Regions from separate parts of the Paenibacillus sp. BT-177 genome, predicted to be linked through region 4. Evidence: predicted binding sites of a transcription regulator. Region 4 holds the regulator's gene; each other region holds the start of a gene.
What was found. Region 4 encodes Rex, which represses fermentation and respiration genes when NADH is low (regulators of the CRP and FNR family bind a similar motif). Its sites were predicted from a motif close to TTGTGAAATATTTCACAA; they were not measured.
Positions count from the first base shown of each region.

Region 1 (7,940 bases), on a different contig from region 4:
CTTCGTTTCTGTATATTCGTAATCTCCGCTTGTATAGGTTCTCACTTGGATACCTTCACCTTGAACCTCAATATGATTATGTAATTCATATAACCAGAAGGGGACATACATACCGGTTATTCCCTTGATTCGGTCGGCCATCATGAATCGGTTCGGTGTCAGACGGCCATTCTTGCACCATTTTTTGAATGCAGCTATGGCTTCTTCCTTGCTGATCGAAAAAGGAATAACCTGCGCCGGAGCTAGCTCTCCAGTCAGTCGATCACCCAGCACCACGGCAGAACCACAAAAGCTGCACACCGTTGCACTCGTCTCCACTTCGGTCATAATCACTGCTCCACAGTTATTGCAATGATACTCATGGGCCTCATCTTCTGAAAAAATACGATTAGTCAGAGGATCAGGAATCGTATCGATGTTGTCCTCTCTTCCGCAGCTATGGCAAGATAACATTCCTGTCTCACTGTCAAAGACCATGCCGCTGCCGCAGTTGGGGCATTTGTATTCGATAACCGGCATCTGCTCACCTCTTCATGTAGAAACTATTATGATTCTTTGGGATTGATTTTCTTCTTGATTGCAGCCAGCTCATCTTCTGGATTGGTACTCTTCTCATATTGTGCGAATAACGCATCCAGGTCGTCCTTCGTTCCTGTTCGGAGCTCGGCTATCGCCATCGCTTCATCATGTGCCCTGTTCACCTTTTCTTCCAAGGCCTCGAAAACAGAATCATGGTCGCCCATAGAATTCAATGTTTGCTGTGCTTTGGCGATCGCCAGCTTCCCTTTAAGTTCGGCACACCGCAACTCCAGTTGCCCTATATCGGACACCAATTTCTCCTGCATTTGTTTCATATGTACGGCGTTTGCCGAAGCTAAGTCATAGGATGTCTGTAACGATTCCAATTTCTCCGCCTGCAAAATTTTACGTTCCAGAAACTTTCGGGCTTCCTCTTCATCGCCTGCTTCTACAGACTTACTTGCATAATGCTGGAGCTTTTTGATCTCAGCTCTACATTCATCCAGTGCTCTTTTCGCTCTTTTCTCATCAGCCAGCACTGAGGCCGTTTCCGCTTTCGCCTTGCCCAGATCACTATTTAGATTTTGCATATAATCATCAATCGTCTTCTCCGGATCACTCGCCTTATCCATTAAGGCGTTGATATTCATCTTCATAATATCCCTAAACCTTGACAAAATCCCCATGATGACCTCCTTCGAAAGGACTACATTCCCCCATATCATACATCAAATCCTATTAAAAATGTTCATCATTCATCATAGCTATATATGGACCCTATCGCATGCTTTCGGTTATCACTAAAAGCGAAGGGTTCAAAAACCTTCCACAGATTTTTGAACCCTTCTCATTCATTCTTGTAGATCATAGCTCTTCATAGGAATTGGGGTCCTGCCCCCATAGCCGTCCATCTTCCCTGCTGAGCGCCGAAATCACGTTCATTTCCTCAGGCGACAACTCAAAATCAAAAATATTCAGGTTTTCCTTCTGGTGTTTTACAGAAGAGGCCTTAGGAATCGGGATCGCTCCTAGTTGAATATGCCACCGTAAAATCGCTTGTGTCGCGGTTTTGCCATGAGCAGCAGCAATTTTCCCAATCTCTTCGTTTTCCATCATGCTGTGACCGCGACCCAAAGGGCTCCACGATTCCGTCACAATGCCCTGTTCAGCATCTTTTGCACGCTGATGCTCCTGGTTAAACAATGGATGCAATTCAACCTGATTGATGCTCGGCGTGATACCTGTTTCCCGAATCAAACGTTCATTATACTCAGGCAGGAAATTGCAGACTCCGATCGAACGAATATAGCCCCGCTTCTTCGCCTCAATCAATGCCTGCCAGGCTTCAACATACCGATTGATTTTGGGATTTGGCCAATGGATCAAATACAGATCATAATAGTCCAAACCGCCTCTATATAGTGACTCTTCGATCGTGACAATGGCTTCCTGATATGCATGTCGACGACCTGGAAGTTTGGAGCAAATCAACAATTCTTCTCTCGGTACTGAACTCTGCTGGACAGCTTTCCCGACAGCGCCCTCATTTTCATAGTTAAAAGCTGTGTCAATCAGACGGTAACCCGCATCAATCGCGCTGGTTATCACTTTTACTCCATCTGCACCCTTCAACCCAGCAGTTCCAAATCCAATGGCAGGCACCTTAGTGCCATCATTCAATACCTTCTCTGGAATTTGATGGTTCATATTAACAGCCTCCTCTCCTATTCTCTTATACCATAACACCTCTTCAATATTCAGACAAAATACAGTGAACCATTCGGTTCCCATATACTTATTACCCACTTGCTCGTGACTTCCCTATTAAATTCTCAGTGTGCTACATCAAAAAGTGCCTGATCCCCGTTGAAATCATACTTGAATTCAAGGGGTCAGGCACATCTATACTACTACCAAATCATATATTCCAGCTCATACTTGACTGCTTGGTTGTCCAACACAAAGCTGAAATGTACTATACTTTTTTATTTCAGGCCTTCCCATACCCAGTTCTCTACCTCTGGCAAGTCAATACCTTCTTCACGAATGAACTGATGATGTTTCTTAACTATTGCATCCATTTCATCCGCAATATTTGCGTACTTTCCAGCGTTAGGTAAGCTTAGAACAGCTTCCTTCACCAAGTCAAAACGGTCCATTTGATTCAATACACGCATATCAAATGGTGTCGTAATATCGCCATTTTCACGGTAACCATGTACATGCAGATTATGGTTATGACGGTCAAAGAACAGATCTTTGATCAGACCTTCGTAACCATGGAAAGCGAATACGACTGGCTTGTCCTTTGTGAAAAATTGATCAAACTCAGCGTCAGATAATCCACGAGGATCTAACTTTTGGCTTCTCAGCTTCAGTAAGTCTACTACGTTGATGTAGCGAATCTTCAAGTCAGGCAGTTTTTTATGCAAGATCGAGATCGCAGCTAAGCTTTCAATCGTTGGCTCTGTACCAGCAGAAGCGATGACAATATCAGGCTCTCCGCCTTGATCTGTACTTGCCCAGTCAATAATCTTTAACCCTTTGTCTACCAATTCTTTTGCTTCATCAGCAGAGAACCATTGTGGACGTGGGTGTTTGGACGAAACAACCAAATTGATCTTTTGACGGTCATTTAAAATGGTGTCAAAAACAGCTAGCAGAGAGTTGGCGTCAGCTGGCAGATACTCACGAATAAATTCTGGTTTCTTATCAGCCAAATGACCTAACAAACCTGGATCTTGGTGTGTATACCCATTATGATCCTGTTGGAAGACCGTTGAAGTAGCTACAACATTCAATGATGGGATGTCTGCACGCCATCCTTGATCCGTTGCTTTACGCAACCATTTGAAGTGTTGAGTGATCATCGAGTCAACCACACGCAGGAAGGCTTCGTAACTTGCGAAGAAACCATGACGGCCTGTTAACACATAACCTTCCAGCAATCCTTCAGCTTGGTGTTCAGACAATTGGGAATCAATGACACGACCATAAGATGACAAGAACTCATCATTAGGCTCAATAATTTGATCCATCCATTGGCGTTTGGTTACTTCAAAAACAGGAGCCAAGCGGTTAGACATCGTTTCATCAGGCCCGAAGATTCTGAAATTACGATTCTCTTCATTTAAAACAACCACATCTTTAACGTATTTACCTAACACAGACATATCTTGTGCAATCACTTTACCAGGCGTGGAGTTATCCAACGCATAGTTACGGAAATCAGGCAATTTCAAGTCTTTAATAAGGCTACCTGCATTCGCAACAGGATTCATTCCCATTCGTTTATCGCCAGTAGGCAAAATTTTAGCAATCTCTGCTTTTAACCGACCGTTTTCGTCAAACAATTCCTCTGGTCTATAGCTATTCAGCCATTCTAATAAAGCAGGCGCGTGCTGCATATTTTTTTGATCAACCGGAATTGGAACCTGGTGGGCACGGAACGAATTTGTATTCGGCACGCCATCCCATTCCTTTGGACCTGTCCAGCCTTTAGGTGAACGGAAGATAAGCACTGGCCACGCCGGACGAGTAAGGTCATTATTTTCACGCGCATTCTTTTGAATAGCTTCAATCTTTTCGATGGCAGTATCCAATACTTTCGCCATTTCTGGATGCATGTGGTTAGGATCTTCACCTTCAACAAAGAATGGTTCCCAACCCAAACCTTTAAAGAACGAGGTTAACTCTTCTTTTGATTGGCGAGACATAATCGTTGGGTTACTAATTTTGAAGCCATTTAAATGTAAGATCGGCAGCACTGCGCCATCCGTGATTGGATTGATAAATCGGTTAGAGAACCACGAAGCGGCCAATGGACCCGTTTCAGCTTCACCATCCCCAATAACAACAGCCGAGATCAGATTCGGATTATCTAAAATAGCACCCACACCATGAGAAAGGGAATAGCCCAGCTCCCCACCTTCATGGATAGATCCAGGGGTTTCAGGCGCAGCATGTGAAGCAATACCGCCAGGGAATGAAAATTGTTTGAACAGTTTCTTCATACCTGGGATATCCTGCGTGATTTGCGGATAAATTCCGGTGTAGCTTCCATCAAGATATGAATTTGAAACCATAACTTGGCCGCCGTGACCAGGACCTTCAATGTAAAGCATGTTCAAATCATATTTATTAATAACACGATTAAGATGAGCATAAATAAAGTTTTGGCCTGGAATCGTGCCCCAGTGTCCAATAGGCTTAACCTTTACATCCGAATCTTTCAAAGGTTCTCTCAACAAAGGATTGTCTTTTAAATAAAGCTGACCTACTGAAATGTAGTTCGTTGCACGCCAGTATGCATCAAGTTTTTCCAAATATGTTTTAGACGAGTAATCTTCTAACACGGGTGATAAAGCCATGGTGTCCACTCCCTAGTAATTTTGTTTGTAATATTGTTTGTAATTTATTTCCGGAAATTTCATCTACATGTACATCATAACGCTACGCTGAATTAATTCAACCTTTTTCACAAGTGATACGGTCCAATTTTGTGAAATTTTGAACATACTATGAAATATAAATTAAAAAGACAGTAAAAAAGCTCTTACATTAAAATATATAGCAGGATAAACCAATAAAATTTGTGATAAATGAAGAGTTTGCAGACTCTAATCCTTTTTCAAAACTATAAAAAAAGACCGGAGAATTCTCCAGTCTTTTCATTAGTGTACCGATACAAAGGTATTAAATTTCAAATATTTGTAGTGAAATCGCATATGCGAAAATTCAAATGGGGTACCGTTATCCAAAAAGAAAACACCCTCCATAATGCCTACGGGTTCATTTTCTTTCAATTGCAGTAGCTTTTGATCATTCTCTTCAGACGGTTCTGCAAAAATAGATAAAAAGGATTTGGTGACGGCCAGGTTCCGCGAGTCCTCCAAATAATTAAAAATGGAACCCTCAATAATGGTCTGATTTAAATCCTGGACAATTTTAATGGGGATATAGCCCGTTTCGATCATAAATGGATCATCATCAAACAGACGCAAGCGAACGATTTTATAAACAAAATCATGAGTGTCCAAGAACAAATCGCGCTGTAGTTCTTCTGTCGGTGGAATGACCTCAAAACTCAATACTTTGATTTTTGGCTTTTTGCCATGCATTTGAAAATTATCAGTAACTCCTAGATTAGAGCCCTCGTAGTTAAAGATAGATTCATTTCTTATGTATAAGGGATTAATAAATGTCCCGGAACCTTGTTTTTTGAAAATAATTCCGACACTCTCCATTTTAGTCAGAGCACGTTTAATGGAACTACGACTAACCTGGTAAGTCTCACTAAGACTACGTTCATCTGGCAATCTCATATCTGCAAACTTTCCAGCGAAAATTTTCATTTTAAGATCGTCAATAATTTGCTTATAGACAAATTGTGTCATATAGTACTCCTCTTTCAGGTCTTCTATAACTCCATATAGTTTACCATAAACATGCCCATTTCATCTCATGTTTGTTTGTGTCCCTTCTACTTTACATCCTTATGCATAATGCTACCATGACATATACATCACACCACTGAAACATATCTGCAAATCAGCAAAAAATACAGCACTTCCACATTAACATCCGCATAGGACCAAGCCTGTTTCGAACTTTGTGGGTTGTTTGACTAGACCAGGCTAAAATCCTTGAATACATTGTTATTATTTATCTCGTTCAAAGGTTCTCTAATTAGAATGGTGGGGGGGAGATCACATTGGCTATCCGCTACAGCGTCATCATTCCAACCTATAATCGCGCCCAGCAGCTGTTGCTCACACTCGCTTCATTTGAATCACAAACCTACCCGAAGCAACTATTCGAAGTCATTGTAGCTGATGATGGTTCTACAGACGGAACGAAAGAAATGGTCGAAGGCTTCAAAGCATCCTATCCCCTTATCTATGTGTCACACCCTGAACAACGCGGTCGATCTGCCGTTCGAAATTTGGGACTGCGCCGAGCAAAAGGGCTATACATCATTTTCTGTGACGCTGACTTTTTGGTGCTGCCTCATTTCATTAAAACCGTGAGCCGTTATCACCGCAAGTATCCCAAATCTGTGCTTTCAGGCATTCCGCACTCGTGGGACGATGCATTTACCCACTATCACCCTGATTTTTCTGTGGAAGAAAAAGAACATTGTCGGAGCATACTTACACAATCCGGCTTATGGAATCCTGACTTTGAAACAGCGAATGAAATTACCCCGGTCATAACGCCAGAAGATATCCTTCATCAAACAGGTGCACTGTCTAAAGTCGTTAGTCCCACAAGGGTTCCTCCCAATACGCAGAAACAATTTGCCTCAACGGACGTAGCTCCCTGGATGATGCTAGTAACTCGTTGTGTGGCCATCAGACGCAACCACTTAATTCGTATTGGAGGTTTTAATGAACGGTTTGTGCTGTACGGACTCGAAGACTGGGACCTTGGCTATAGACTGCATCGCTTAAAAATCCCTTTTTATTGCATCAAAGAGCTGGTCGGATATCATCAGGAACATCCAACCCATCTTAGAGGTAACGTTTTAAATACGGAAAATCTGAGAATCATGTATGAAACTTACGGGTTCAATGACTCTTCGTTAAATTTATTCGCTCTAATTCCTCCATCCGAGGATTTTGAGACCTACAAAAATACGCTACGAGTATTGCGCAGGGGACTCCGTTCCAGGTTAACACGTTCATCAGCTATGTTGTTGAGAAGGACACTACGCATTGCTGCCAAGCAGTTTTATTATCACAACAACACCCCAGCATACCAACAATCATTACGAGCGATACAAAAGAAAGCTGAGAACCGGAAAAGCCGAGTCGCTCGTGTGTTACGAGAAATGTTAGTAAAGTCTGAAAAGCTGGTGTAATAACAAGAGGGCGGAAGGTCATGAGATATATACCTGGAAGCAGGTTCTGTCTTGGATAGATAATGTCGTATATTAGATTAGTCAAATCATAAATATAGGTTAATTGCGGAGGATTTCATTTTCAGGAGGTAATTCATCGAATGAAAAATCCACAATCGAATGAGATTGTGGATTTATGTGACTTTATCTGGATGCAAAACAGCAGCTATTTCGTTTACTTTTGTTTATCTGTTAATGTTCTCACTTCAATAGGATGCAGGTTTGCCTCGATCTGAGCCCGCTGCGGTTCATACCACTCTGGTAGCATTAATTTCTGCCCCAAAGATTCCGCAGGTTCATCGTTAGCAAATCCCGGTGGATCTGTAGCAATTTCAAATAGTATGCCGCCCGCTTCTCTGAAATATATCGCATTAAAATATTGGCGGTCGATGATTGGGGTCAGCTGATAGCCATAATGCTGGACTGTGCTTCTCCAGTCTTCATGTTGCTCGAAATCTTTTGCGCGCCATGCAATGTGATGTACCGTGCCTGCTCCACCAAAGCCTAAGCCCATTTTGAC
Region 1 is NZ_JAOYTP010000007.1:148,727-156,666, forward strand. Features, by position in the region: gene OIU26_RS19765 (TFIIB-type zinc ribbon-containing protein) at 1-519, opposite strand, end outside; gene OIU26_RS19770 (PspA/IM30 family protein) at 546-1,205, opposite strand; gene OIU26_RS19775 (aldo/keto reductase) at 1,384-2,226, opposite strand; gene OIU26_RS19780 (phosphoketolase family protein) at 2,505-4,889, opposite strand; gene OIU26_RS19785 (GntR family transcriptional regulator) at 5,193-5,915, opposite strand; gene OIU26_RS19790 (glycosyltransferase) at 6,233-7,381, shown strand; gene OIU26_RS19795 (ring-cleaving dioxygenase) at 7,596-7,940, opposite strand, start outside.
Region 1: the regulator Rex is predicted to act here: its motif matches at 5,019-5,036, upstream of OIU26_RS19780 (phosphoketolase family protein).

Region 2 (7,940 bases), on a different contig from region 4:
TAGCAGGCACGTTCTTTTTTAGCCAGGCGGATACTTGCGGAGTTCGCTTATCTTCATTTTGATCCAATAGTGTCATAAATGCCTTCAGCTTTTGAATGTAGGTACTCTTCGAATCCCTGTTGCGTTGAACGACGAGCTGATACCCTTTTTTGGCATTGGGGCGAATCTTCCCGGTGTCATCATCGAATAGTGGTGTATTGTTCGTACCATAAAAAGTATAGAAGAAATAGAGATCATGTAATGATTTCACTGCCTGTGTACGATTGGAATGTGGATATTGGGTTATAAATGACTCTTGCGCCAGCACCCTTCCGGCTAACTGTTGATAACCGATGTGTAATGCCGCATCCTTGGTAGCCGGCTGTCCAGATTCCGTTGCCATGATGTCAATATAGCTGCGGATATCTGCGGTAATGTCATTTCCGAATACTTTATATTTTTCATAGTTGATGACTGGGTAAAACATGCCTTCTGCGGTTTCAAGTTTGTAGCCGGCATCTCTGGATTGAGTGAGTAATTTTTTCAGTTTTGCATCGTTTGTCCGACTGATTACATTAGTGAACGAATCACCGGGTTTATAGACTTGATTAATCTTAGTTTGAACAGAGGTCGGATATAAGGTCTGTGCATATGAATCCAATTGCTGTTTCTGTGCATTTTCTAAATGTAGCACTAGGATGGTAGCTTGAGAGGCAGGAATGGATTGAATATGTTTTTGCAAATAAATGAATGCCTGAGGTAGCTTACCTGGTTGGCGAAGTAGCTGCTCGAAGGTTTTGGAAATATGTTGTACAACTTCTGCTTGAGATATTGTAGTAGATGTCGCTGCTTTGGCTGATGTCGTAGATCCCAATCCGATCGTCTGTACTGTGAAAGTTACTGCTGCGAGCATGAGATAGGCTTTGGTGATTTTTTTCATGGTATAACCCTCCATTAGGTTCTTTGATGTAACTGTAGTGTACAGGGTAAATGTATCGTGAACATTCCATGTTGTATCCAACTTGTAAACGTTCGGGGGAAAGATGAACCCGAAAAAGGAGTCTCCAAGTCAGGATGGACTTGAGGACTCCTTTGTTCACTTAAATAGATGAGGGTGCAGCATAGCCATACATTAAAGAGAAGCAGCATGGCTGAACAAAAAAACAACCATTTTCCAGAGGATAACGGTTGTTTTTTGGATAGTTAAGCTATTTTTCGATTGGGATCCGTTTGATAAGTATCTTTATTTTTACCAAACAGTCCACGCAGGAAGGGCAGTACCCAACGGTCAAAGCCGATTCTTCCGGCATTTGCACCAGCAACGATAAGGAAGATTTCAACCAGCAGGTAGATTGCATTGGTGCTTACTGTACCCGAGAACAGGAACGAGAAGTTCATAACCATAGCCATCAAAGTAGCCAGTGTAGTCAATGTACCAAGCAGCAGGCCAACCCCGACCAAGAACTCACCCAATGGGATCAGGACGTTGAACAAACCGACATTCGGCAGGGCAAAGGCTTCAAGGAACGATCCCCACCAGCCTTGTACAGCGGGGTGATCTCCGCCTGTTTTAGCAATGGCCCCCGAAATAAATCCACCTGCATCGAATCCGCCAGTCAGCTTCTCAAGTCCGTGGGTCATCCATTCATAACCTAGATAAACCCGTACTACAGTCAGCAGCCACATTGCTACTTTGTTCTCACGTAACCAGTTGTTAAACATTCAAATCACTCCTCTTTCTTAATCTATAATGATGGGTTGTATTTCATTTTGTTTGGGATGATCATCTTTGCTACACCTTTATTGTATTAGGTTCAGTTACAGTTATTTGTGATAAAAATCACAAACTATAAAATTTTTTTAAATTTTAATGTCTTTAGATAAGTATTCTATAGAGAGGTAATGCCTCAATCAAGACAAAAACAGGAAATAAAGCTTATAATGAGAAAAATAACGATGTGGAGGGATGAACTTGTCCGGGCCCATATTTCAACGAAATCATTGGTTACGTGTGATGGCCTCAGCTCTGTTATGCATGACAATGATATCTTGTTCTGCTTTGTCCAATACGGGTGAATCTAAATCCGTTCCCCAACCGACCCAGCAAGAAACAGAGAAGAAGGTGCTTGAACCGCCTAAGGAGCCATCTGTTCCGGCATTTACAGCTCCGCTTACCGGGCTTCCGGTGGAGCAGCCTGTTTTGGAGCGGCCACTGGCTGTCATGATTAACAATGCCCCGGCTGCGCGTCCACAGGCAGGGCTTAGCGAGGCAGATATGGTATATGAGGTTCTTGCAGAAGGTGGAATTACCCGCTTGGTAGCTTTTTTCCAAAGTCATGGTGGAGATGTGAAGATCGGTCCGGTCCGCAGTATTCGGCCATATTTGATTGAACTGGGCGAAACCTATGGTGCGTTGCCGATACATGCAGGGGGAAGTACAGATGCCTATGCGATTTTACAGCAGCAACGGAAGGAGCATCTGGATGAGATTTCAAATGGAGGGGCTTATTTTTGGCGAAGCAAAGACCGTCGTCCACCACATAATTTATACACAGATGTGAGCAGGCTACGTAAAGGAAGCGAAAGCAAAGGATATACCAAGCAGACGGAAGTTCCAGTGTATCCTTATCTCAAAACCGGCGAAACTCCAGTTATGGTGGACGAGAGTGCCGCATCTGTGCACATCCGGTTTTTGCTGAAAAGCTATCGCGTATCTTATACCTATGATCGAGCCGATCAACGATATAAGCGTTTTGTGAACGAAAAGTCACATCTAGATCAAAATAATAACCAACAGCTCTCAGCGGCTAATGTTATTGTGATGAGCACGAGGCATCGAACGCTAGATGATGTAGGCAGACTAAGTGTTGAACTGGACAGTAGCGGAGAGGCCATGGTGTTTCAACAAGGACAGTTAATACGTGCTGAATGGCAGCATACATCTGGCGATGCGATTCGGTTTATGAAAAATGGGGTTGAAATCCCGTTAACACCAGGTACATCCTATATACATGTAGTACCTGCAGATACTTCACTAACGGAACATGTAACGTTTGAAGCGAATTAGAAAACGTAATACACCTAATTAGGAAAAAATTGTCGGATAATGACTCTCTATGTCGGGCATTGTATACGTATATCTAGAAATTTGCTTTTACAAACATTACAAAAACATTGATGAGTGTGATAAGATAGCAAAGGTTGTCTATTGCAGTCGAAACAGGTTGCGGATATTTTCGTAAAGGGGTAATCGTTATGAGATTGAAGAAAAAGGATATATTCTTCGAGACGTTGGAAAATATGGCAGATACGATCGTGCAAGCAGCCGATTATTTTGCCCAACATACTTCAAATTTACAAGATGTGACTTTGTTTACCAATGAGATGAAGAAGTATGAAAATAAGTGTGATGATTACACACACACGATTATTACTGAGTTGAACAAGACCTTCATTACGCCGCTGGAACGCGACGACATCATGGAACTGACAACGACCATGGATGATGTGCTGGACGGTCTTGAAGCGACAGCCTCTCGTTTTTATATGTACAACATTACAGAGCCGGACGAGTATATTGTGCAGTTCGCTGATATTTTGCGTCAATCAGCTTACGAAATTCAGAAGGCTGTACATTTGCTTTCACAGAAAAAATTGTTGGCTATTCGTGAATACACCATTCGCCTAAATGATTTGGAAAATCAGGGGGATGAATTATTGCGTATTTGCATCAAAAACCTGTTTGCAACTGTAACTGATCCTATTGAACTGATTAAACGTAAAGAATTGTACGAACGCCTTGAAACGACAACGGATTCATGCGAGGATGTTGCAAATATGCTGGAATCCATCATTATGCGTAACTCGTAAGGGAGTCCTTTTACATGGATACAAGTTTACTGGTACTAGGTATTGTTATTTTTCTTGCTCTGGCATTTGATTTTATTAATGGATTTCATGATACGGCGAACGCGATTGCTACTTCGGTCTCGACCCGTGCATTGACGCCGCGACGTGCGATTATTATGGCTGCGGTTATGAACTTTCTCGGAGCTATCTTGTTTACCGGGGTTGCCAAGACCATTGGTGGAAGTGTCGCTGACCCTACCAAGCTTACAAACGGTATTGATATCGTCATTGCGACGCTGATCGCTGCGATTATCTGGAATCTTCTAACCTGGTGGTTTGGTATTCCTTCATCCTCCTCTCATGCATTGATTGGTGCGTTGGCAGGGGCGGTGTATGTAGGTGCGGGACAGGATAAATTAAATTGGAGCGGCTTCATCGGGATTGTTGAGGGGCTTATTTTCTCCCCGTTGATTGCTTTTGTTGTCGGTTACATTGTGATGATGATTTTGAAATACATCTTTGCTTATCGTAGTCCGCATACAGTGAACAAAGGTTTCCGCACCATGCAGGTCATTACGGCAGCTATCCAGTCGTTTACGCATGGTACGAATGATGCTCAGAAGGCGATGGGGATTATCACATTCGCACTCGTCTCCGCAGGTTATCAAGACCATTTGGAAGTACCCATGTGGGTGAAAATTTCAGCTGCAACCGCTATGGCACTGGGTACGTCTATTGGTGGTTGGAAGATCATCAAAACGATGGGAACCAAGATTTTTAAAATTGAGCCAATCAATGGATTCGCAGCCGACGTTTCGGGAGCTTCTGTTATTTTTACAGCTACCATGCTTCATTTACCAGTAAGTACCACTCATGCCATTACTTCGGCGATTCTGGGTGTTGGTTCTGCGAAGCGCTTTAGCGCAGTTCGCTGGTCACTAGCTGGTCGTATTGTAATAACCTGGGTAATAACGATTCCAATTTCTGCGCTGTTGTCAGGTTTAATTTTCAAAATTCTTTTCTAGTTTTCTTCATGAATCCCTGAAAAAGAACATACAATATAGGATACACAATAAGCTTCCGTCCGCTTTTTGCGGCAGGGGCTTATTGGCATTCTGGGGCAAAAATACATGTTCAAAGGTTACACATCCAGATAGTTCCACGAGATGTTTTTTAAAAAATACCTGACATCAAAGTAGTCAATTTTTAATAACTCCTGTAGAATAAACAGAAAACTTTGAACCGTTCAACTGACTGGAGGATCTTATGCAAAAACCAAGAAAACTAATAGCACTCATGATTTGTTTGTTTTCTGTGGTTGCCCTGGCCGGTAATTTCGGTGTAGTGGCTCACGCAGAAAATAAAACAAAGTATGATATCGGCACGGATACAACGTTCGCGCCTTTTGAGTTTGAAGATGTAAATGGGAAATTTGTCGGAATCGACATGGATTTACTGGCAGCTATTGCTAAAGATCAGAATTTTGAGTATACCATTAAGCCGCTTGGCTTTAACGCGGCAGTGCAGGCCCTTGAAACGAATCAAGTGGATGGTGTCATTGCTGGGATGAGTATTACCGATGAACGCAAGCAAAAATTTGATTTTTCTGAACCCTATTTTGACTCAGGTGTTGTCATGGCGGTCCGTAAGGATAATGATACGATTAAACGCTATGAGGACTTGAAAGGACAGCGTGTCGCTGTCAAAACAGGAACAGAAGGCTACACGTTCGCGGAATCCATTAAGGCCAAATATGGCTTTACTACAGTTCCGTTCGACGATTCTTCTCAGATGTATGATGAAGTTAAAACAGGTAATTCGGTTGCCTGCTTTGATGATTATCCGGTACTGGCATACGGTGTGACTCAGAATAATGGTCTTAAGCTGGTGACTGATAAGGAAAAAGGCGGTTCTTACGGTTTTGCTGTCAACCAAGGCAAAAATGCGGAGCTGCTGGAAAAATTTAATGCAGGGCTTGTGAATCTTCGCAACAGCGGGGAATATGACAAAATTATGTCCAAATATCTTGGCGAATCCGGCAAAGGTGTGGCCCCTGTAGAACGTAGCCGCTGGGAGCTCATTTCCGCTTCGCTGCCTGCGTTGATTAAAGGGATGGGGAATACGCTGTTGTACACCCTGGTATCCTTGCTCGTAGCCTTTGTGCTGGGACTAGTGTTTGGCTTTATGAAAGTTAGCCATAACAAGGTGTTCCGCGGTATTGCAACTGTTTTTGTTGATGTATTCCGTGGTATTCCACTGATCGTACTTGCATTCTTTATTTACTTCGGTATCCCACAGGCACTCGATTTTAAAATGCCGCTTTTTGTCGCGGCGGTGTTGACGTTATCCCTAAACGCTGGTGCTTATGTGACCGAAATTATCCGCGGGGGTATTCAGTCCATTGATCCAGGACAAATGGAAGCAGCTCGTTCGCTTGGTTTGCCATACCGGACAGCCATGCTGAAGATCATTTTGCCACAAGCAGTGAAAATCATGATCCCGTCGTTTATCAATCAGTTGGTTATTACGTTGAAGGATACGTCAATTTTGTCAGTTATCGGTCTGGTTGAATTGACCCAATCGGGCAAAATCATTATTGCGCGGACGTTCCAATCCTTTGATATTTGGCTGGTCGTTGCGGTGATGTATCTTATCGTCATTACAGTCCTGACCAAAATTTCCAACCGTCTTGAAGGGAGAGTTCGCCGTGGGTAAGATTATCGTTAAAAACCTGAAGAAGAGCTATGGCAGTAACCAGGTGCTGAAAGGCATTGACATGCAAGTGCGGGAAGGCGAAGTTGTATGCGTCATTGGTCCTTCTGGTTCAGGGAAAAGTACGTTTTTACGTTGTATGAATATGCTGGAGGAAATTACAGCTGGTGAGGTCATCGTCGATGACTACAAATTGGGTGACAAAAACGTGGACATTAACAAGGTCCGTGAAAATATAGGTATGGTGTTTCAGCATTTCAATCTGTTCCCGCATATGACGGTGCTCAAGAACATTATGTTCGCGCCGACTGAGCTGGGCAAACAGACGAAGACAGAGGCCCGCGAGACAGCTATGAAGCTGCTGGATCGTGTAGGTTTGGCCGATAAGGCAGATGCATTGCCAGGACAGCTTTCCGGCGGTCAGAAGCAGCGTGTGGCGATTGCACGTGCGCTGGCAATGAACCCAGACATTATGCTGTTCGACGAGCCAACCTCGGCGCTTGATCCTGAAATGGTGGGCGAAGTGCTCGGCGTAATGAAAGATCTGGCTCGCGAAGGCATGACGATGATGATCGTAACGCATGAGATGGGCTTTGCGCGTGAAGTAAGTGACCGTGTCGTATTTATGGACGGTGGTTACATCGTGGAAGAAGGAACACCGCAAGAGGTATTTGGTAATCCGAAAAACGAGCGGACTATAAGTTTCTTAGAAAAAGTACTGTAAATGGGGCAGGGTTTGCCGGGAGTGCAGGTGAAGACATAGGAGACCGCTCCGCGTTCCATTTGATCTTTCGATCGCTGTCGCCCCTGAATTTTTTTGGATTGTATAACACATAAAAAGGTTAGAATTCAGGGGCAAAGGCGAGCGCTTCGCTTCTCCAGATTCAAATGGACCGCTACGCTACGACTTGCTGAACCTACTCCTTTCTTCGCAAAAGCCTGTCCCACTTTTAAATGGGTGGGTATAGGCAGAGGGAATTGGCGCAGCGCTTTGCTTGCTGCGCCGAGGGAAATAGCGATACAAGCAACATATGACTATCGGGGTGAACGACTGAATGCACATCATTTTTATCGCCGATTAGGGTATGAAGCGACAAGCATAGTTTTTTTGAAAAATATAATGCGTGGATTATTGTATAAGGATATCTTCGGGAGCGTGCTGGCCCGGAGATATCCTTTTCTTATTTAGTGTATGGGAATATAGAGTGTGAGATTTGTATAATGTTGAATGGCTTATATACAATATAAATAACATATAAGACGGCAGTATAAGCGAGGGGGACGTACGGTGATACGCACATTGACTATAGGGCACGATCATCAGGTGACGGTGGGACAACCGTTAGAGCAGATTGTCATGGAAGATTACATATGGATCTGGGCTGACTTTAACGAGCCTA
Region 2 is NZ_JAOYTP010000002.1:892,547-900,486, reverse strand. Features, by position in the region: gene OIU26_RS10255 (hypothetical protein) at 1-919, opposite strand, end outside; gene OIU26_RS10250 (DoxX family membrane protein) at 1,183-1,701, opposite strand; gene OIU26_RS10245 (DUF3048 domain-containing protein) at 1,952-3,046, shown strand; gene OIU26_RS10240 (DUF47 domain-containing protein) at 3,235-3,849, shown strand; gene OIU26_RS10235 (inorganic phosphate transporter) at 3,864-4,853, shown strand; gene OIU26_RS10230 (amino acid ABC transporter substrate-binding protein/permease) at 5,095-6,543, shown strand; gene OIU26_RS10225 (amino acid ABC transporter ATP-binding protein) at 6,536-7,264, shown strand; gene corA (magnesium/cobalt transporter CorA) at 7,829-7,940, shown strand, end outside.
Region 2: the regulator Rex is predicted to act here: its motif matches at 1,808-1,825, upstream of OIU26_RS10250 (DoxX family membrane protein).

Region 3 (7,940 bases), on a different contig from region 4:
TCCCCCTCTTCCCGATCTACCCTGCTTAGATACGACCAGAAGAATCCCGCAAATACCGCAGAAGTTACCCCGTTCATGACAAAGCTGAGCTGATAGGAAAGGTCGGCCAGAACGCCGCTCAGTCCCGTTCCGAGTGCCACCCCAATATTGTTCGCGACATAAATGATATTAAACAGCTCTCCACGTCGGTCAGCAAAACGAAAACCTACAAAGGCCTGAATCGCAGGCACAGATACCACATTAAAAAAGCCGATAAAGCCCATCATGATGACAAAAGCTACCCAATGACCACTGGTAAATGGAAGCGAGAGAAGTCCCAACGCATTCATGGCCAGTGAGCCGACAATCAGTTTCTTGGCTCCAATACGATGATAAAGGGCTCCGCCCAGCACTTGACCAAAAATCCCGCCTAAAGACTGCACTAAAATCGCAATCCCCGCATCTCCCATACTACGGTTTAGTTCGTCGAATACATACATGCTAACGAGCGGCCACATGAGGGAACTTCCAGCGGAATTAATCAGGCTGGCAATGAGAAATACTTTTACTTCTTTCGGATAAGACTCCAACCATTTCATATATTTTGCTTCTCCTTTTGCACCTGACGCCATTAAAGGCAGTTTCTCATTGGCGCTTCACATTCACCACCGTTGAGAAAAAAGTAGCCCCCTGCCCCATATCCGACAGCCGGTCAGAGGTTAACGCATTGGCACGCTGTCTGCGTCCTTTGCCTTTCCACCATAATCCTTGGCTAATCACCGTGCCGGGCAGCATCAGATCGGTGACCTTGGCTTTCAATTCATACATTCCCCTGTCATTCCAGACGGTAACCGGATCACCATCTGCGATGTCTCTTGCCTGAGCATCCTCCGGGTGGATTTGCAGCAAAGGCTCCCGCTCCAATCGCTGATGCTTGGGCAAATTAGCAAATGTAGAATTCAAAAAATTATGGTTTGGCGGTGAAACAAACATTAATGGAAAACGGTCATCCGCTTGCGGCCGATGCTCTCCGTCATACCCTTCGATCAGTGGTACATAGGAGGGCAATGCGGGCAGACCTGCTTGTTTCATTTTTTCCGAATACAACTCAATCTTGCCTGAAGGCGTAGTTAGACGCTCCAAATAAGTAGCCTTTGGCGTCATATCAAGCTTTACAAAAGGCGACTTTTTTAAGGCATCCAAGGTTACACCCTTGAGATAAGGGTTCGTTGGATTATCAAGCGCGCCTGCGATCATATCTTCTTCACTTTCTGTAAAGGCAGCTTCATCAAAGCCCATTGCCTGTCCGAGCAGGCTAAATAACTCATAATTGCTTTTGCTTTCCCCAAGCGGATCAATGACAGGCTTCTGCATCTGGATATAGTGGTGCCAGTACGATTTGTATAAGTCTGTTCCTTCAAAAGAAGACGCAGCAGGCAGCACAATATCTGCATAGCAGGCCGTATCGGTAAGGAACAGGTCATGAACAACCGTAAACAGATCCTCTCGTTCAAATCCCTCCGTCACCCGTTCCGAATCGGGTGCTACAACTACCGGGTTACTACAATATACAAATAACGCCTTAATCGGTTGTTCCTTCTGTAGCAGCGCCTCTCCAATCCGGTTCATGTTGATCACCCGGGCATCCGGGTTCTGTCGCAGATCAGGACGCTCCAGATGGGCGCTGTTAATCTTGGCATAAGCACCATTGGAGCGCGACGCTCCCCCGCCGTGTTTCAACCATTGTCCAGTGAGTGCAGGCAAGCATGTAACTGCACGTACGTTCATACCGCCATTATCATGATGCTGAAGCCCATTTCCGATATTGATATAGGCCGCTCGCGCCTTCCCGTACATTTCCGCCAAACGGATAATATCCTCTTTCGGCACGCCGGTAATCTGCGAAACCCGCTCTGGTGTATAGGTCTTAACATGCTCGCGCAGTTCCTCGTGACCTACGGTATAGCGACGTAAAAATTCGTCGTCTGTCAGTCCCTGATCAAACAGTACATGCATAACCCCCAGCGCAAGCGCCGTATCCGTGCCCGGATATAATGGAATGAACCAATCTGCCCATTGCGCCGTCCGGTTGCGATGAACATCAATAACGACCACCTTAGCACCTTTTTTACGTGCTTTCTCAGCCAATACCACCTGATGCATGTTGGTGCTGATGACATTTCCGCCCCACACAATAATGAGGTCTGCATCCTCTGTATCCTCCGGGCTCGTACCGCCCTTAAACCCCATAACGGATGCCCAACCTTCATTCCCAGCCACGCTGCAAATCGTCTGATCCAGTTGGCTTGAACCCAGCGCGTTGAAAAAGCGGCGATCCATTCCATCCACACTCAATACACCCATATTTCCATAGAAGCTGTAGGGGAGAATGGATTCCGGTCCATCCGTACGTATCAGCTCCTTGAACCGACCTGTGATGGTATCGACCGCCTCCTCCCAGCTAATTCGTTCAAACTTCCCTTCCCCTTTGGCGCCTACACGCTTCAACGGATAAAGCACCCGATCCGGATCATATACTCGCTCGGTCATATTCCGGACTTTGTTGCATATAGCCCCTTTGGTAATGGGATGATCCGGATTACCAGTCACCTTGACTATCTTTCCATTTTCCTTGTGAAGCAGGAGCCCACACGTATCCGGGCAATCCAACGGGCATACGGCCGGAAAAATACCGTCCTGCTGCTCCGTCATCCGCTGTCCTCTGTGTAAGTTGTGTTGAAGTGTGGCCTCAAGAGGCGCGCTATTGCGGTGATCCATGGTGTTAATGCTCCTTTCCGTTACCGTTTCCAAAAATTACACTGTTCTTATCATATCTACAGCTTTGGCCTATGGCAAGAGAAGGATTTTACCACACAGCATCTCTCCAAAATATATAAAAATCCGCCTGCTGTATAGAGCAAAACGGATTTTAAAAATCATAATTATTTTTTTATCATGCTGTTTCATCATTACATACCCAGGGTAAAAGAGATCAAGGCATTATGGACGAGAGCACACTCATCCTCCATGCCAAATCATGGACCACTCCCAAAAAATCCGCCATGACAGGTTTCGTTCCCCCGGGCCTGTCATGGCGGATTTGCTTTGTTCATTGCTTCATAAAGTAACGTGATTATGCATGATCACTCAACGGATTGGATGCAACGGAAGAAGTAATTTGAGATTCATTCACGGAATGTGTGTTGGTTTGAGTTTTTTTCAGATAGGCCAGCCAGTAGGCTCCAGCCACAAACAGACTGCCTCCTACTAAATTCCCCAACCAGACCGGAATGAAATTCATAACATACTCTGCCCATGAAAAATGACCTGCAAATATAGCCGCCGGAATGAGAAACATATTGGCAACAACGTGCTGAAACCCAATAGCAACAAAGGCCATGGTCGGGAACCAAATTCCCATAATTTTGCCGCCGATAGAGTCTGTGCTATACGCCATCCATACAGCCAGTGCTACAAGCCAGTTACATCCTATACCTGATATAAAAGACTGCAAAAAGCTTTCATCCAGCTTATGTCCTGCCATATCCACCACTTTATCCAGGTAAGGACCCGTTTCGGTCAAGCCCAGAACATGCCCGAAGAAAAATGCAACAAATAATGCACCTGCAAAATTACTGAGCGTAATAATCGCCAAATTACGAAGCATAGCTCCTGTCTTAATTCGTCCTGCCCATCTCGCCAAAGGCACTGCCATCATATTGCCGGTCAGCAATTCCCCACCAGCGATCAAAACTAACACCAGACCTACAGGGAACACTGCCGCTCCAATAAAGGTAGCAATACTCCCCCATTCTTTAGGTGCACTTGCAATAACGCGTATATCCAGCAAAAACCCGAGTGCAATAAATGCACCTGCCAAAAATCCCAATACCACCGCCACAGTCCACGGGTTGTTCGCTTTGGCCACTCCTGTTTCCACCGTCTTTTCGGCAATTTGCCCCGGTTTATAGCTTGCCATCTGCCCCCGCTCCTTTAATATCTTTTAAACAAAATATTCTTCTTTTATATTTTATTTAAAATCAGTGATTTTGTTTGTGAAAAAAATCACTTTCTAAAGTATAAAAAAACAGCCCTTGGATAAAGGACTGTTTTTCTATTTTATTACATCTACTGCGCTACTACGCGCTTTACATTTAATTGTATTCTTCCTTTTCAACAGCTCTCAAGAACCAAAGAACTCCGCCCAGACCGACGGCTGCAACAACTACAAGAAAAAGGATATAAAACAAATCCATTATAAAGTCTCCCCCTAATCCTTATGCTCTCTATATTGTACTATAAGGATTCATCCGTACGCTTCAGATTGTTGACAAACTTATGAACAATGTCACAGACAAATTGAATTATACAGTAACTGGGTTCCGTTCGGATATTGTAGGCAATGCTTGCAAACCTGCCGCGTTCAGGAAATTCCAAGGCTTGTTATAGTGCGGCTGGAAGAAGAAATCGACAAAAGCCAACTGGTCAATGGTCATATGATTTTGAATGGCTACAGACAGCGTGTTAATGGATTGCGTCAAATCGACCTTCGACATAATTTGCGCCCCAACAATTCTCCGTGTCTCCTGCTCATATACAACCTTCAGCAACACCTTTTCAGAGGTTGGCATAAACTCAGGACGATAGCTGTCCTCAATGGTTACAGCTTCTACAGTCATCCCCTCGTCGGTTGCTGCGGCTTCTGTCATTCCTGTTCCCGCAATATTATCTTCGTAAATTTTGATACCCGAGGTTCCTTGTGTTCCCATGTAGGCAATGGTCGGCTGTACCAGATTGCGTGCCACCAGCGTCCCCATTCGAACCGCATTCGTCGCCAATGGGATATAAGCTGTTTTGCCAGTCGGATTATAACGAATTGCACAACTGTCGCCTGCTGCAAACACATCCGGGCAGCTACTTTGCATATAATTGTCCACAATGATCGCACCGTTAGGCAACATATCTACCTGACCTTTGAGCAGATCCGTTTGAGGTCGGAAACCGATACAGAGTATAACAAGCTCTGTTTCATACTCTCCTTTGGAGGTCACGACCTTACTTACTTTACCGTTAGTCCCTTCAAAACGACTTACTGTCTCGCCAAGTACCAGCTTAATGCCATGTTCTCTCAGGGAATTCTCAATCCGGTCTGTATACTCATGGTCTAAATACTTATTCAATATACGATCAGCACTGTCGATCAGCGTTACGTTCTTACCGTTCATTTGAAAAGCTTCTACCAGTTCAACACCAATGTATCCAGCTCCGACGACTGTAATGTTCTGAACGTGCTGGGCTTTCTCAATGATTTCATTCGAATGATTATAGTTCTTGCAGAGCAAAATATGATCAAGTTCAATGCCTTCCAGCTTCGGAATAATTGGCCACGATCCAGTAGTCACAATCAATTTATCAAATGTGTCCGTAAATTCCTCACCTGTTTGGAGATTACGTGCATGCAGCGTTTTGCCGGCTGTATCCACACTCGTTACCTCATGAAGCATCTTGGTCACTACACCCATATCAGCCAGTTGATCTGGGGACGAATAAAACAATCCGTGTGGATCTTTGACGACACCACCTACGTACAGTGCAATACCACAAGATAAAAATGAAATATTGTCATTACGCTCATAAACCGTAATTTCGGCATCTGGATAACATTTAGCTGTGTTGACTATGGCTGCTGTACCTGCGTGTGTACATCCGATAACTGCTACTTTCATGTTGAATTCCTCCTTGGAGTGTGGGCATAAAATGTATAATAATTGTGAATACTTTCACTTAGGTAACTCGTTACTTCTTGTGATTTATTTCACTTCATGCGCTTATTATAATGTGATATTTTTCACATTACAATAGCTTTTTATGATATTCACAGTTTGTCCACATTTAAAAAGGTAAGGATGTCTTAGATCAGCCGTTTGCTGAAATCTTTTTTTGCTCCATACAGTTTTCCCTGTCTGCACCCTGATTATGCCCTTGGAACAGACTTTCCACACGATGCGTCAATTCTTAGGTAAATGCTCATTTAGAGAATAAAAAAAGGTCTGTTTCCCCTGAGACAGGCAGAAATCAGACCTTGTTTATACATATACTTTGGAATTACACGAAGCTATTATAACAACTGCTCAATGGCAGCTTTCATCGCTTCCGGTGACTCCTTAGGCTCAAAACGCCCCACAGGCACACCTTCACGATTTACAATGAATTTCGTAAAATTCCACTGAATTGTACCATCTTCCTGTTCTCCAGGCTGCTGCTTCTTCAAATATTCAAACAGAGCTGCTGTATCCGGTCCGTTCACATCCACTTTGGCGAATACCGGGAAATTAACCCCGTAATTCAATTGGCAAAATTCAGCCGCTTCCTCGCTGCTGCCCGGCTCCTGACCGCCAAATTGGTTGCAAGGGAAGCCTAAAACAACGAGTCCTCGATCCTTATATTCGTCATAAAGCTTCTGCAAATCCCCATATTGCGGGGTAAGTCCGCACTTACTGGCGGTATTCGCAATAACCAGCACTTTACCTGTGTAAGTTTCCAGAGAAACCTCCTGATTGGCTGGTGTTACGGCATTATATGAATAGACAGACATACAGCATCCTCCTTCATGTCGCTTGGTTTAGGTTCTTAACCTATTTTACCCAAAACGTGACGGACATGCCAATATCCACAGACCCTTTACCGCTGATGCTGCCACTTGATGACGCTCTAACCTCTTGCTGCTACTTGTGGTCTAGCATCACGCCGCTCGGCAACAGAACCCACCGTTTGCTTCTCTTCTACATTCATTCCCTTTACTGCTTGGCTTACCGCAGGCTGACCAGCCAAAGCATACGGAAGACAGAGTGGTACCCCTGTACGAGGATCAGTAACAATATCCGCCTCGATCCCGAACACCTCACGCAGCACATCGGGGGTCATAACCTCAGTCGGGGCTCCTACCGCCTTCGCTTTCCCTTTTTTGATCGCAATCATATGCTGAGCATACCGGGCTGCATGGTTCAAGTCATGCACGACCATAACAATGGTGCGTTCTGCCGAAGTATTCAGATACTCTAACAGATGCAGCACTTCCAGTTGATGCGCCATATCTAAAAATGTAGTCGGCTCATCCAAAAACAATATATCCGTATCTTGCGCAAGCGCCATAGCAATCCAGGCACGCTGACGCTGACCACCAGAAAGCTGATCAATCGGACGATCGTGAAATTCGCTCATTCCCGTTACTTGGATGGCCCACTCTACCATTTTGCGATCTTCCGCTTTCATGGAACCAAAACCTTTTTGATAGGGGAAACGTCCGTAAGATACCAGTTCCGTCACGGTCAACCCTTCCGGCGCAGTCGGATTCTGCGGCAAAATAGCCAACTGCTTGGCTACCTCCCGGGTGGATTGCTTATGAATGGATTTACCATCCAACAGAACGCTACCGCCTTTAGGATTCATGATGCGAGCCATCGTTTTCAGAATGGTCGACTTACCGGAGCCATTTGCACCTACCAATGCTGTGATTTTCCCTTGCGGTATTTCTACGTTCAGATCTTCTACTATCAATCGATCTTCATAAGCAATATCCAGATTTGCCGTTTTCAGACGAAACATTTGGAATCATCCCTTTCCCTAATCCAATATATATAGTCACGGGCTTAACGCACGACATTCATCAAAACTTCATTCTATCTTTATATAATAAAGATATTGATAATCATTATCAAGTGTTAACTGGCATATTCCTTCTAATTTACAATGCGTAACGTTCAATATTTCCTCAAAAAATCAAAAAAAGATCACAGCCCTAAAGCTGTGATCTTTTAATTCTGGCCATTCGCATTAAGCCTGTACAGAGGACAGTCCAAATGCTTCAGCCATGAGGCGTATTGATTTCATTTTGGCATCAAAGTCGTGAATGATGCTCGCAACCATGATCTCCTGTGCATTATAGTCCTTGCATAATTGCT
Region 3 is NZ_JAOYTP010000003.1:218,359-226,298, forward strand. Features, by position in the region: gene OIU26_RS11390 (MFS transporter) at 1-578, opposite strand, end outside; gene OIU26_RS11395 (molybdopterin oxidoreductase family protein) at 625-2,757, opposite strand; gene OIU26_RS11400 (formate/nitrite transporter family protein) at 3,113-3,958, opposite strand; gene OIU26_RS11405 (FAD-dependent oxidoreductase) at 4,344-5,705, opposite strand; gene OIU26_RS11410 (glutathione peroxidase) at 6,098-6,574, opposite strand; gene OIU26_RS11415 (ABC transporter ATP-binding protein) at 6,691-7,584, opposite strand; gene OIU26_RS11420 (LLM class flavin-dependent oxidoreductase) at 7,813-7,940, opposite strand, start outside.
Region 3: the regulator Rex is predicted to act here: its motif matches at 4,033-4,050, upstream of OIU26_RS11400 (formate/nitrite transporter family protein).

Region 4 (7,940 bases):
TTGCGCTAGCCGTAAAATTTGGGAATACCCGACTGATTGATAATATAAGAATACAGAAAGTGGAGGTACTTTCCCATGTTTAGAACCATGATGAAATCTAAAATTCACCGCGCGACGGTTACTGAAGCTAACCTGAACTATGTGGGCAGTATTACCATAGATGAAGATTTAATGGAGACATCAGATCTGCTGGAGAATGAAAAGGTTCAAATTGTAAACAATAACAATGGAGCTCGACTGGAAACCTATGTGATCCCCGGACCGCGTGGGAGCGGCGTGATTTGTCTCAACGGTGCGGCAGCCCGTCTGGTCCAGCCCGGTGATACAGTCATTATTATTTCCTATGCTTCCATGTCAAATGAAGAGGCCAAAACATACAAACCAACTGTGGTATTTGTGGATGAACATAATAAACCAGCCCAAACGATGAACAAGGAAGTACACGCAACGATCATGTAATGAATGGGAATGCGGATGAAACCCGTCTTTTAAGCGAAAAATGTGAGTGTATTAATCCATCTTTCGTAAGGGCGGGATGCACATGTTCCAGCATGTATTCGCAGAAATGAACAGCATGTTAGATGATATCGTGAAGCATTACCCATCAGCCCAGGGCCCCCGCAGACAGGAGCTGCTACAGCACTGGAGTCTGCTGCGGAGAATGAGTGACGGAATTATGGATGAGTGGCTGGCCTTTGAGGAAAAAATGGTTTGCCTGCGTGCAGCCGGCTTTTCCGCAGAGGCCGACATGTCTGACGCTGAGCTGCCTGAAAAGGAGCTACCGGCATTTGACCGGGGGCAGGGGTATTATCGATTACTTATGTACCGGGAGGCAATCCAGCAATTTGAGCAGGTGCTACAGCATTTTCCGAACAGCTGGCAGAGTCGCATGTATATGGGAATGGCGCATTTTCAACTGGATGATCCAGCAGAGGCTATAAGCCAGTTTCAAAAGGTGCTACACCTGACAGAACAGCCAGGGCTAAAAGCGGTCATCTATAATGCGCTAGGCTGTTTGATGGCAAAGCAGGCAGACGTAAAAGAGGCGCAAAAATATTTTGCTCTCGCTCATCAGTTCGATCCAACGCTGCCCGAGCCACTGCACAATATGCAAGCCTGTTTGTCCGGTGCCGAAAAGCTTCGCTACGACAGTTCCTTGTTGACCTGGATGTAGTTGTCAGACACCGAGTAAGACGATGCATGCTCACCTCCGTAGGCGGTGTGTGCATCGTCTTTTTTGGCTGTCTTAATTTCCAAACAGACAATCTTCTGCTATGCTATTATACAGAGTTATTATTTTTGTATGTGTCATAAGAAAGGATTAAGCTCGAATGAAATTTGCGGTATTGGATTTTGAAACGACAGGCACCCAGTCCGCGGATGACATCATTCAAGTCGGACTTGCAATTATAGATCATGATAACAGCATTTCCCGTGTTTACGGCTCTTATGTAAACCCTGGCAGATCTATTCCACCTTTTATCACCGGATTGACCGGAATTACAGATGATGACGTCAAGGATGCACCTGCACTCGAAGAAATGATGATGGAGCTCGTGCCTATGCTGGACGATGTCGTGCTGGTCGGTCATAACGTGGCGTTTGATTTCAATTTTTTGCAAAGCGCTTTGGACCGGTGTGGATATTTACCCTTTAGCGGTAGAATTTTGGATACGATGGATTTTCTGAAAATTATGTTTCCATCGTTATCTTCTTATCAGTTGGGTTTTGTTTCCTCAGAGTTTGGGCTGGCGCATGACCGCCCTCATCAAGCAGACAGCGACGCGTTGGCTACGGCTGAGGTGTTTTTAAAGTGTCTGGGTGAGCTCCAGGCATTACCTCTGATAACGATACAGCGGCTCAGCGATTTGTTCGCAGAGGAAGACAGTGACCTGGGTTGGTTTCTTGACGGCATACGAGAAGAGAAAGAGCTAGACCCTATTCAGGATTTGGAGAAACATCAGTTTTTTCGTCAGCTTGCGCTTAAAGTGGAAGATTGGACCGAACTGGCTACTCCACGAAGAGAAGATGATCCAAATCCACTCTCAGGCGTTGCCTTTGAGGAGTATATGGATGATGTGCGGGACAATTTGCGTTCATCCTTGAGCCAATATGAGGAGCGCGAGGCGCAAACACAAATGATTGAGGGTGTAAATCAAGCCCTGAGTCAAGATAAGCATTTGTTGATCGAGGCGGGTACAGGAACAGGGAAGTCCCTAGGCTATTTGCTTCCGTCACTGTATCACAGTGTAAAATATGGGCAGAGGGTCACAGTAAGCACACATACCATTAATCTGCAGGAGCAATTGCGAGAGCGTGATATTCCGATGCTGACAAAAGTGATTCCGTTCCCGTTCCGGGCTGCCATTTTTAAGGGTCGGGGGCATTATTTGTGTCTGCGTAAGTTTGAACATAAAATAAACAGAAGAGACTTCGCGACACCAAAGGAAGACTTGATTACAGCGGCTCAAATGATTGTCTGGCTGACTCTGACAGAAACCGGTGATGATGAGGAACTAAACCTGAGCAACCGTGGAGGGGATTTTTGGGAAACAGTAGCTAGTGATTCCGAGTCCTGTCTTGGCCGTTCTTGCCCATGGTTCCGCAAATGCTACTATCATCGTGCACGTCATGAAGCAGGAACAGCGGATGTGGTTATAACGAATCACTCCAAGCTGTTCACCGACGTCAAAGCAAGTCACCAGCTATTGCCCAGCTATGAACATCTGGTCATTGATGAAGCACATCATCTAGAGGAAGTAGCCGGTAAGCACCTGGGCATGCATATGAAATATTTCACACTCGTGCATACGCTGACTCGATTGTTCAAGGACAGTAAGAACGGACAATTGCCTTCGTTACGTCAGCAGTTGGCAAAGTCGGGGCATGAGAAGTCGACGGAATGGGCCTCGACCATTGATCAGCTGTACCCACTCGTGTTAGAGGTTAAGGAAACTTGGGACCTGCTAAGCGATAAGTTGTTTGGTATGTTGCCAGAGCGGTCTGATGCCACACCGGGTGAAACGGGGCAATTTTCTTCGCGTCTCAAACCGTCGGCCAAGCCTGCAAAGTGGGATCAAGCGGCGGCGTTGGAAAATCAGCTTTATGTAACGTTGAGTGAAATTTTGCGCAAGGGCGACAAGCTGATGCTGGATGTCAAGGAAGAACACGACGATTATGCGGCGGATAGTCTCATTACAGATATCACGGGTCTGCTTAAGGATTTGGCGGGGATTAGGGAAAATTTGCGCTTCTTTATACGACTCGATGATGAAACAACCGTATATTGGCTCGAAGCGAGTGGGCAATTCCGTAGTAAATCATTGCAATTTTATGCAGTGCCCGTCGATGTGAGCCGCCAGTTGAAAGAAATGTTTTTTGACAAAAAAAGAAGTATTATTCTGACATCTGCTACTTTATCGGTAGATAAGTCGTTTCAGTACATGACCGATCAACTCGGCTTGCAGGAGGCAGCGGATCAAGGACGATTAATGACGTCACAGCTCCCATCACCTTTTAATTACAGGGATCAGGTGTTGCTGGTCATTCCGCGAGACTTTCCGAGTGTGAAGGGCAGTGTAGGGGATGCACATTTTGTAGAGATGCTCGTTAGCTCTCTAGGAGCGACTGCCCAGGCGACGCGGGGGAGAATGCTTGTTCTGTTTACTTCCTATCGGATGCTCCGGCAAGTGTATGAGCCACTCAAAGAGGCGTTAGCATCCAGCGATATTACCGTGTTAGGACAAGGTGTAGACAGTGGGAGTCGGAGCAAGCTAACCCGTCGTTTTCAGGAAGCCAAGGCTTCTGTATTGCTGGGAACCAGCAGCTTCTGGGAAGGCGTCGATATTCCAGGGAAGGCTTTGACTTGTCTGGCCATCGTTCGCTTGCCGTTTCAACCGCCCAATCACCCGTTACTGGAGGCAAAAAGCGAGCTGCTCCAGCAGCAGAAGAAGAACCCATTTATGAAGCTGTCTGTACCACAAGCAGTTATTCGCTTCAAACAGGGATTTGGGCGATTGGTACGTACAGCGAGTGACCACGGAGTCGTTATCGTTTACGATACGCGTGTGATCGAATCCTATTACGGAAAGCACTTTTTGTACTCGTTACCGGGACCAAAAATGGAGCATATGCCATCGGAGCAAATGGTGCCCCGCATCGCCGAATGGCTCCAATCCGCCCCGGAGACAGAGGCACAACGGACGGACACCTAAAGTCCGTTACAATTAGGGGGAGCAAGTATGAAATCAGATAAAATTTCAGAGGCTGTCGTACGGAGATTACCCGTATATTTACGTTATCTGAATGCACTGCACAAACGGGAGGTGGCTACGGTCTCTTCTCAAGAGCTGGGACAGAGGTTAGATTTGAATCCGGCCCAAATTCGTAAAGATCTTGCCTATTTTGGCGATTTTGGTCGGAAGGGCATCGGTTACGATGTTTCTTATCTAATTGAGAAAATACGCCATATCCTGAAAATTGACCAGCAAATTAATGTAGTATTGGTCGGAGCGGGTAATCTGGGTCAAGCCCTATCAAACTATAACGCTTATTTAAAAGACAATATGAAGATTGTGGCGGTATTTGATGCGTTCCCGGATAAGGTTGGGACCAGAATCAATACCTTAGTCGTTCAACCGATGGATGAATTGGAAGCGACTGTAAAAGAGAAAAATATTCGAATCGGGATTATTACTGTACCTGATTTTGAGGCACAACACGTAGCTGATAGGCTCATTGAGAGTGGAATTGGAGCGATTTTAAACTTTGCACCTATCATTCTCAAGGCGCCGGCTAATATTCGGATACATGCCACAGACTTTACAACTGACTTGCTTAGCCTCGCTTATTATCTGGAGGACGGAAAGGAAGAAGCACAATATGACAGTGAATAAATGGATGATTAAAAACGGTTCTTTTGCCGTGAATGGACCTGAAGCAGGGGTAATCCATGGTTTTATGATTGTGGAGGATAGCCGTATTACTTACATTGGCGAGACTCTGCCTGCGGGTGAGGAAGAGACAGAAGCAATCGACGGTAACGGGTTATTGTTTTTGCCTGGTCTGATTAATACTCATGGTCATGCGGCGATGTCTCTGCTGCGAGGGTATGGAGATGACTTGGCACTTCAAGTGTGGCTTCAGGAAAAAATGTGGCCTATGGAAGCCAAGTTTACATCTACGGATGTGTATTGGGGAACATCCTTGTCAGTGCTGGAAATGCTGAAAGGTGGAACCACAACTTTCCTGGATATGTACGATCATATGGATGAGGTGGCACGTGTAGCTGAAGAGTCGGGCATCCGTGCAAGTTTGATGCGTGGAGCCATTGGACTCTGTTCAGAAGAAGAACAGCGGATCAAGCTGGCTGAGGCCGTGACTTTTGCCCGTAACTGGCATGGAAAAGCAGACGGACGTATCACAACGATGATGTCTCCGCATGCCCCATACACATGCCCGCCAGCGTTTATTGAGAAATTTGTTCAAGCAGCACATGATCTCGATTTACCATTGCATACGCACATGTCCGAGACGATCGCCGAAGTTGAGCAAAACGTACGCGACTACGGTTTGCGTCCAGTTGCACACTTAGATAAGCTTGGCTTTTTCTCCCGCCCTTCACTTGTTGCCCACGGCGTACACTTGAACGACGAAGAGATAGCTTTATTAGCGGAACGAGGTGTGGCGGTTTCACATAATCCAGGCAGTAACTTGAAGCTGGCAAGTGGTGTAGCTAGAGTGCCTGAATTGCTGCGTGCAGGAGTTACTGTTTCTCTTGGAACAGACGGTCCTGCCAGCAATAATAACCTGGATATGTTCGAGGAAATGCGTCTGGCGGCACTCATTCACAAGGGAGTATCTGGCGACCCAACAGCAGTTCCTGCAAATGAAGCACTGCGTCTGGCAACAGAGTATGGTGCAAAGTCGATTGGTTTAAAAGAAGTAGGAGCGCTGGCAGCAGGCAACAAGGCTGACTTTATCGCGCTAGATCTGAATCAGGCCCATTTCTTGCCGCGTACAGATCTTATTTCCCATGCCGTATACTCTGCAAGTGCCAAAGACGTGGCTCATGTGTGGGTAGACGGTCGTCAGGTTGTGAAAAACGGCGAATGCCTGACGATGGACGAGGAACGTATCAAACATGAGGCACAAGCCGCCTTTGAAGGGCTGCTGTCGCGCTAATTCAGGTGTCACATCCCCTTAGAGAGGAAGCACAGGTTTGAAAAATAAGAAGAAATGGATAGCGGTCGCCATTTTGGCCGTAATACTGATCCTGGTCAGCATTTTCTGGTATTATTCCTATGTTACTCAAGACCAGGTGGCTGAGAAAAATGCCGCTATCATGAAGGCCAAGCAATCAGGTGGTCTGGTTAGCACGACACAGACTTGGAAGTCTGTGTGGGATCAGATATATTGGGTGGTTCAAGGAAAAAACGCACAGAATGAAAATATAATGGTGTGGGTTCCTTTTCAAAAAATGGAAGGACAACCTAACGTACCTGTCGCAGATCCAAGCGGTGTTCATACCGAGCTGATGAAAAACGGAGTCGACGAGCAAAAAATGAAAGCGATAATTCAACAGCAACTTCCAAATGCAAAAATTGTAAGACTCCAACCGAGTGTGTTCAATGGCGAATATGTATGGCAACTGTTTTACGATGATGAAAGCCATCATAACTATACCTTTTACCGTTTCTCAGATGGAGCATCGACGGGGATAAAGTATACTTTACCTAATTACTAGCGTGTTATGGGAGTAGTGATGGTGAAAACAATGTATTGTTAAAAGAATGACTGATTGAAGTTGAAAAGACGTAAATGCGATTTAAATCGTATTTACGTCTTTTTTTGCTGCTACGAAAATCACAACTCCTCCACACATTGCCTTCGATATTAGATTCACGTTATGATATACTATATTTTATAAGTGATAGACAAAAATGATAGAAAAATGAGTTGCTGATCTCTATAAGATCATGCAATTTGGTTGTTTGTTGACATTCGTCCCGTTTCTTCTGGGTTTTACATTTTGAGAGGAGGATGTTGTTTGAAATTGCGTGCAGTTCCTATTGTTGTGGCGGCCGTTTTGGCAGCCTTGTTGATGTTTGGGGGATGGTTCATTTACCGTCAGGTTACAATGCAAAGTCCTCTGGAAAAACTGGTATCTCAATATCCAGGCGTGACAAGCGCTCAAATAGATATTAAACAGGATCAGGTCGTATTGAAACTAGACCTCAAACCGCAGGCGGATGTGGCCGGATTGGTCGATGTGGTTAAGCAAAAAGGGCAATCCATCATTGGCAGCCGTACCATTAAGCTGGATATCGCAGATCGTTCCAATTCAGCACTGAATCAATGGTGGTCTGAGGCTATGTTTCCTGTAGCCGAAGCGATGGAAAATAAAAAGTATACTCAAATTTCATCTACAGTTGAGCAGATGAAAAAGAAAAAGGCAGGTATCAAGGCTGATACCGATATGGATTCAAACAATGTCTATATCCGACTCAGCGAAGGCAATGCGACTAAGTTTATCGTTTTGCCACGTCAATCTCAGCAAATGGGGGTATGGCCTAATGCCTAGATGGATCAAGGAAATATTAATCGGTATTGTGCCGGTGACTATTATATTTCTCGTTTTTATTGGGGTGAATATTATCCCTCTTCTGGTTGCGGGCGTGATGCTCAGCGGCTTGTTAATGCTCATGCATGCTCGTGGCGGCTTGGCCGTAGGTGCCGGGCAAGAGCGCAAACGTAAAAAAAATGGTCCGGACAAGCTGACTTTTGAGGAAATTGGTGGACAAGAAAGCGCTAAACAGGAATTGCGTGAAGCCTTGGATTTTTTGAATCGGCATGATGAAATTTCCAAGTTTGGTATTCGTCCATTGAAAGGCGTTTTGCTTACAGGCCCTCCGGGAACAGGAAAAACGCTGATGGCGAAA
Region 4 is NZ_JAOYTP010000001.1:279,735-287,674, reverse strand. Features, by position in the region: gene panC (pantoate--beta-alanine ligase) at 1-83, shown strand, start outside; gene panD (aspartate 1-decarboxylase) at 76-459, shown strand; gene OIU26_RS01400 (tetratricopeptide repeat protein) at 542-1,174, shown strand; gene dinG (ATP-dependent DNA helicase DinG) at 1,332-4,214, shown strand; gene OIU26_RS01390 (redox-sensing transcriptional repressor Rex) at 4,242-4,895, shown strand; gene OIU26_RS01385 (amidohydrolase) at 4,882-6,183, shown strand; gene OIU26_RS01380 (cell wall elongation regulator TseB-like domain-containing protein) at 6,221-6,745, shown strand; gene OIU26_RS01375 (hypothetical protein) at 7,049-7,582, shown strand; gene OIU26_RS01370 (AAA family ATPase) at 7,575-7,940, shown strand, end outside.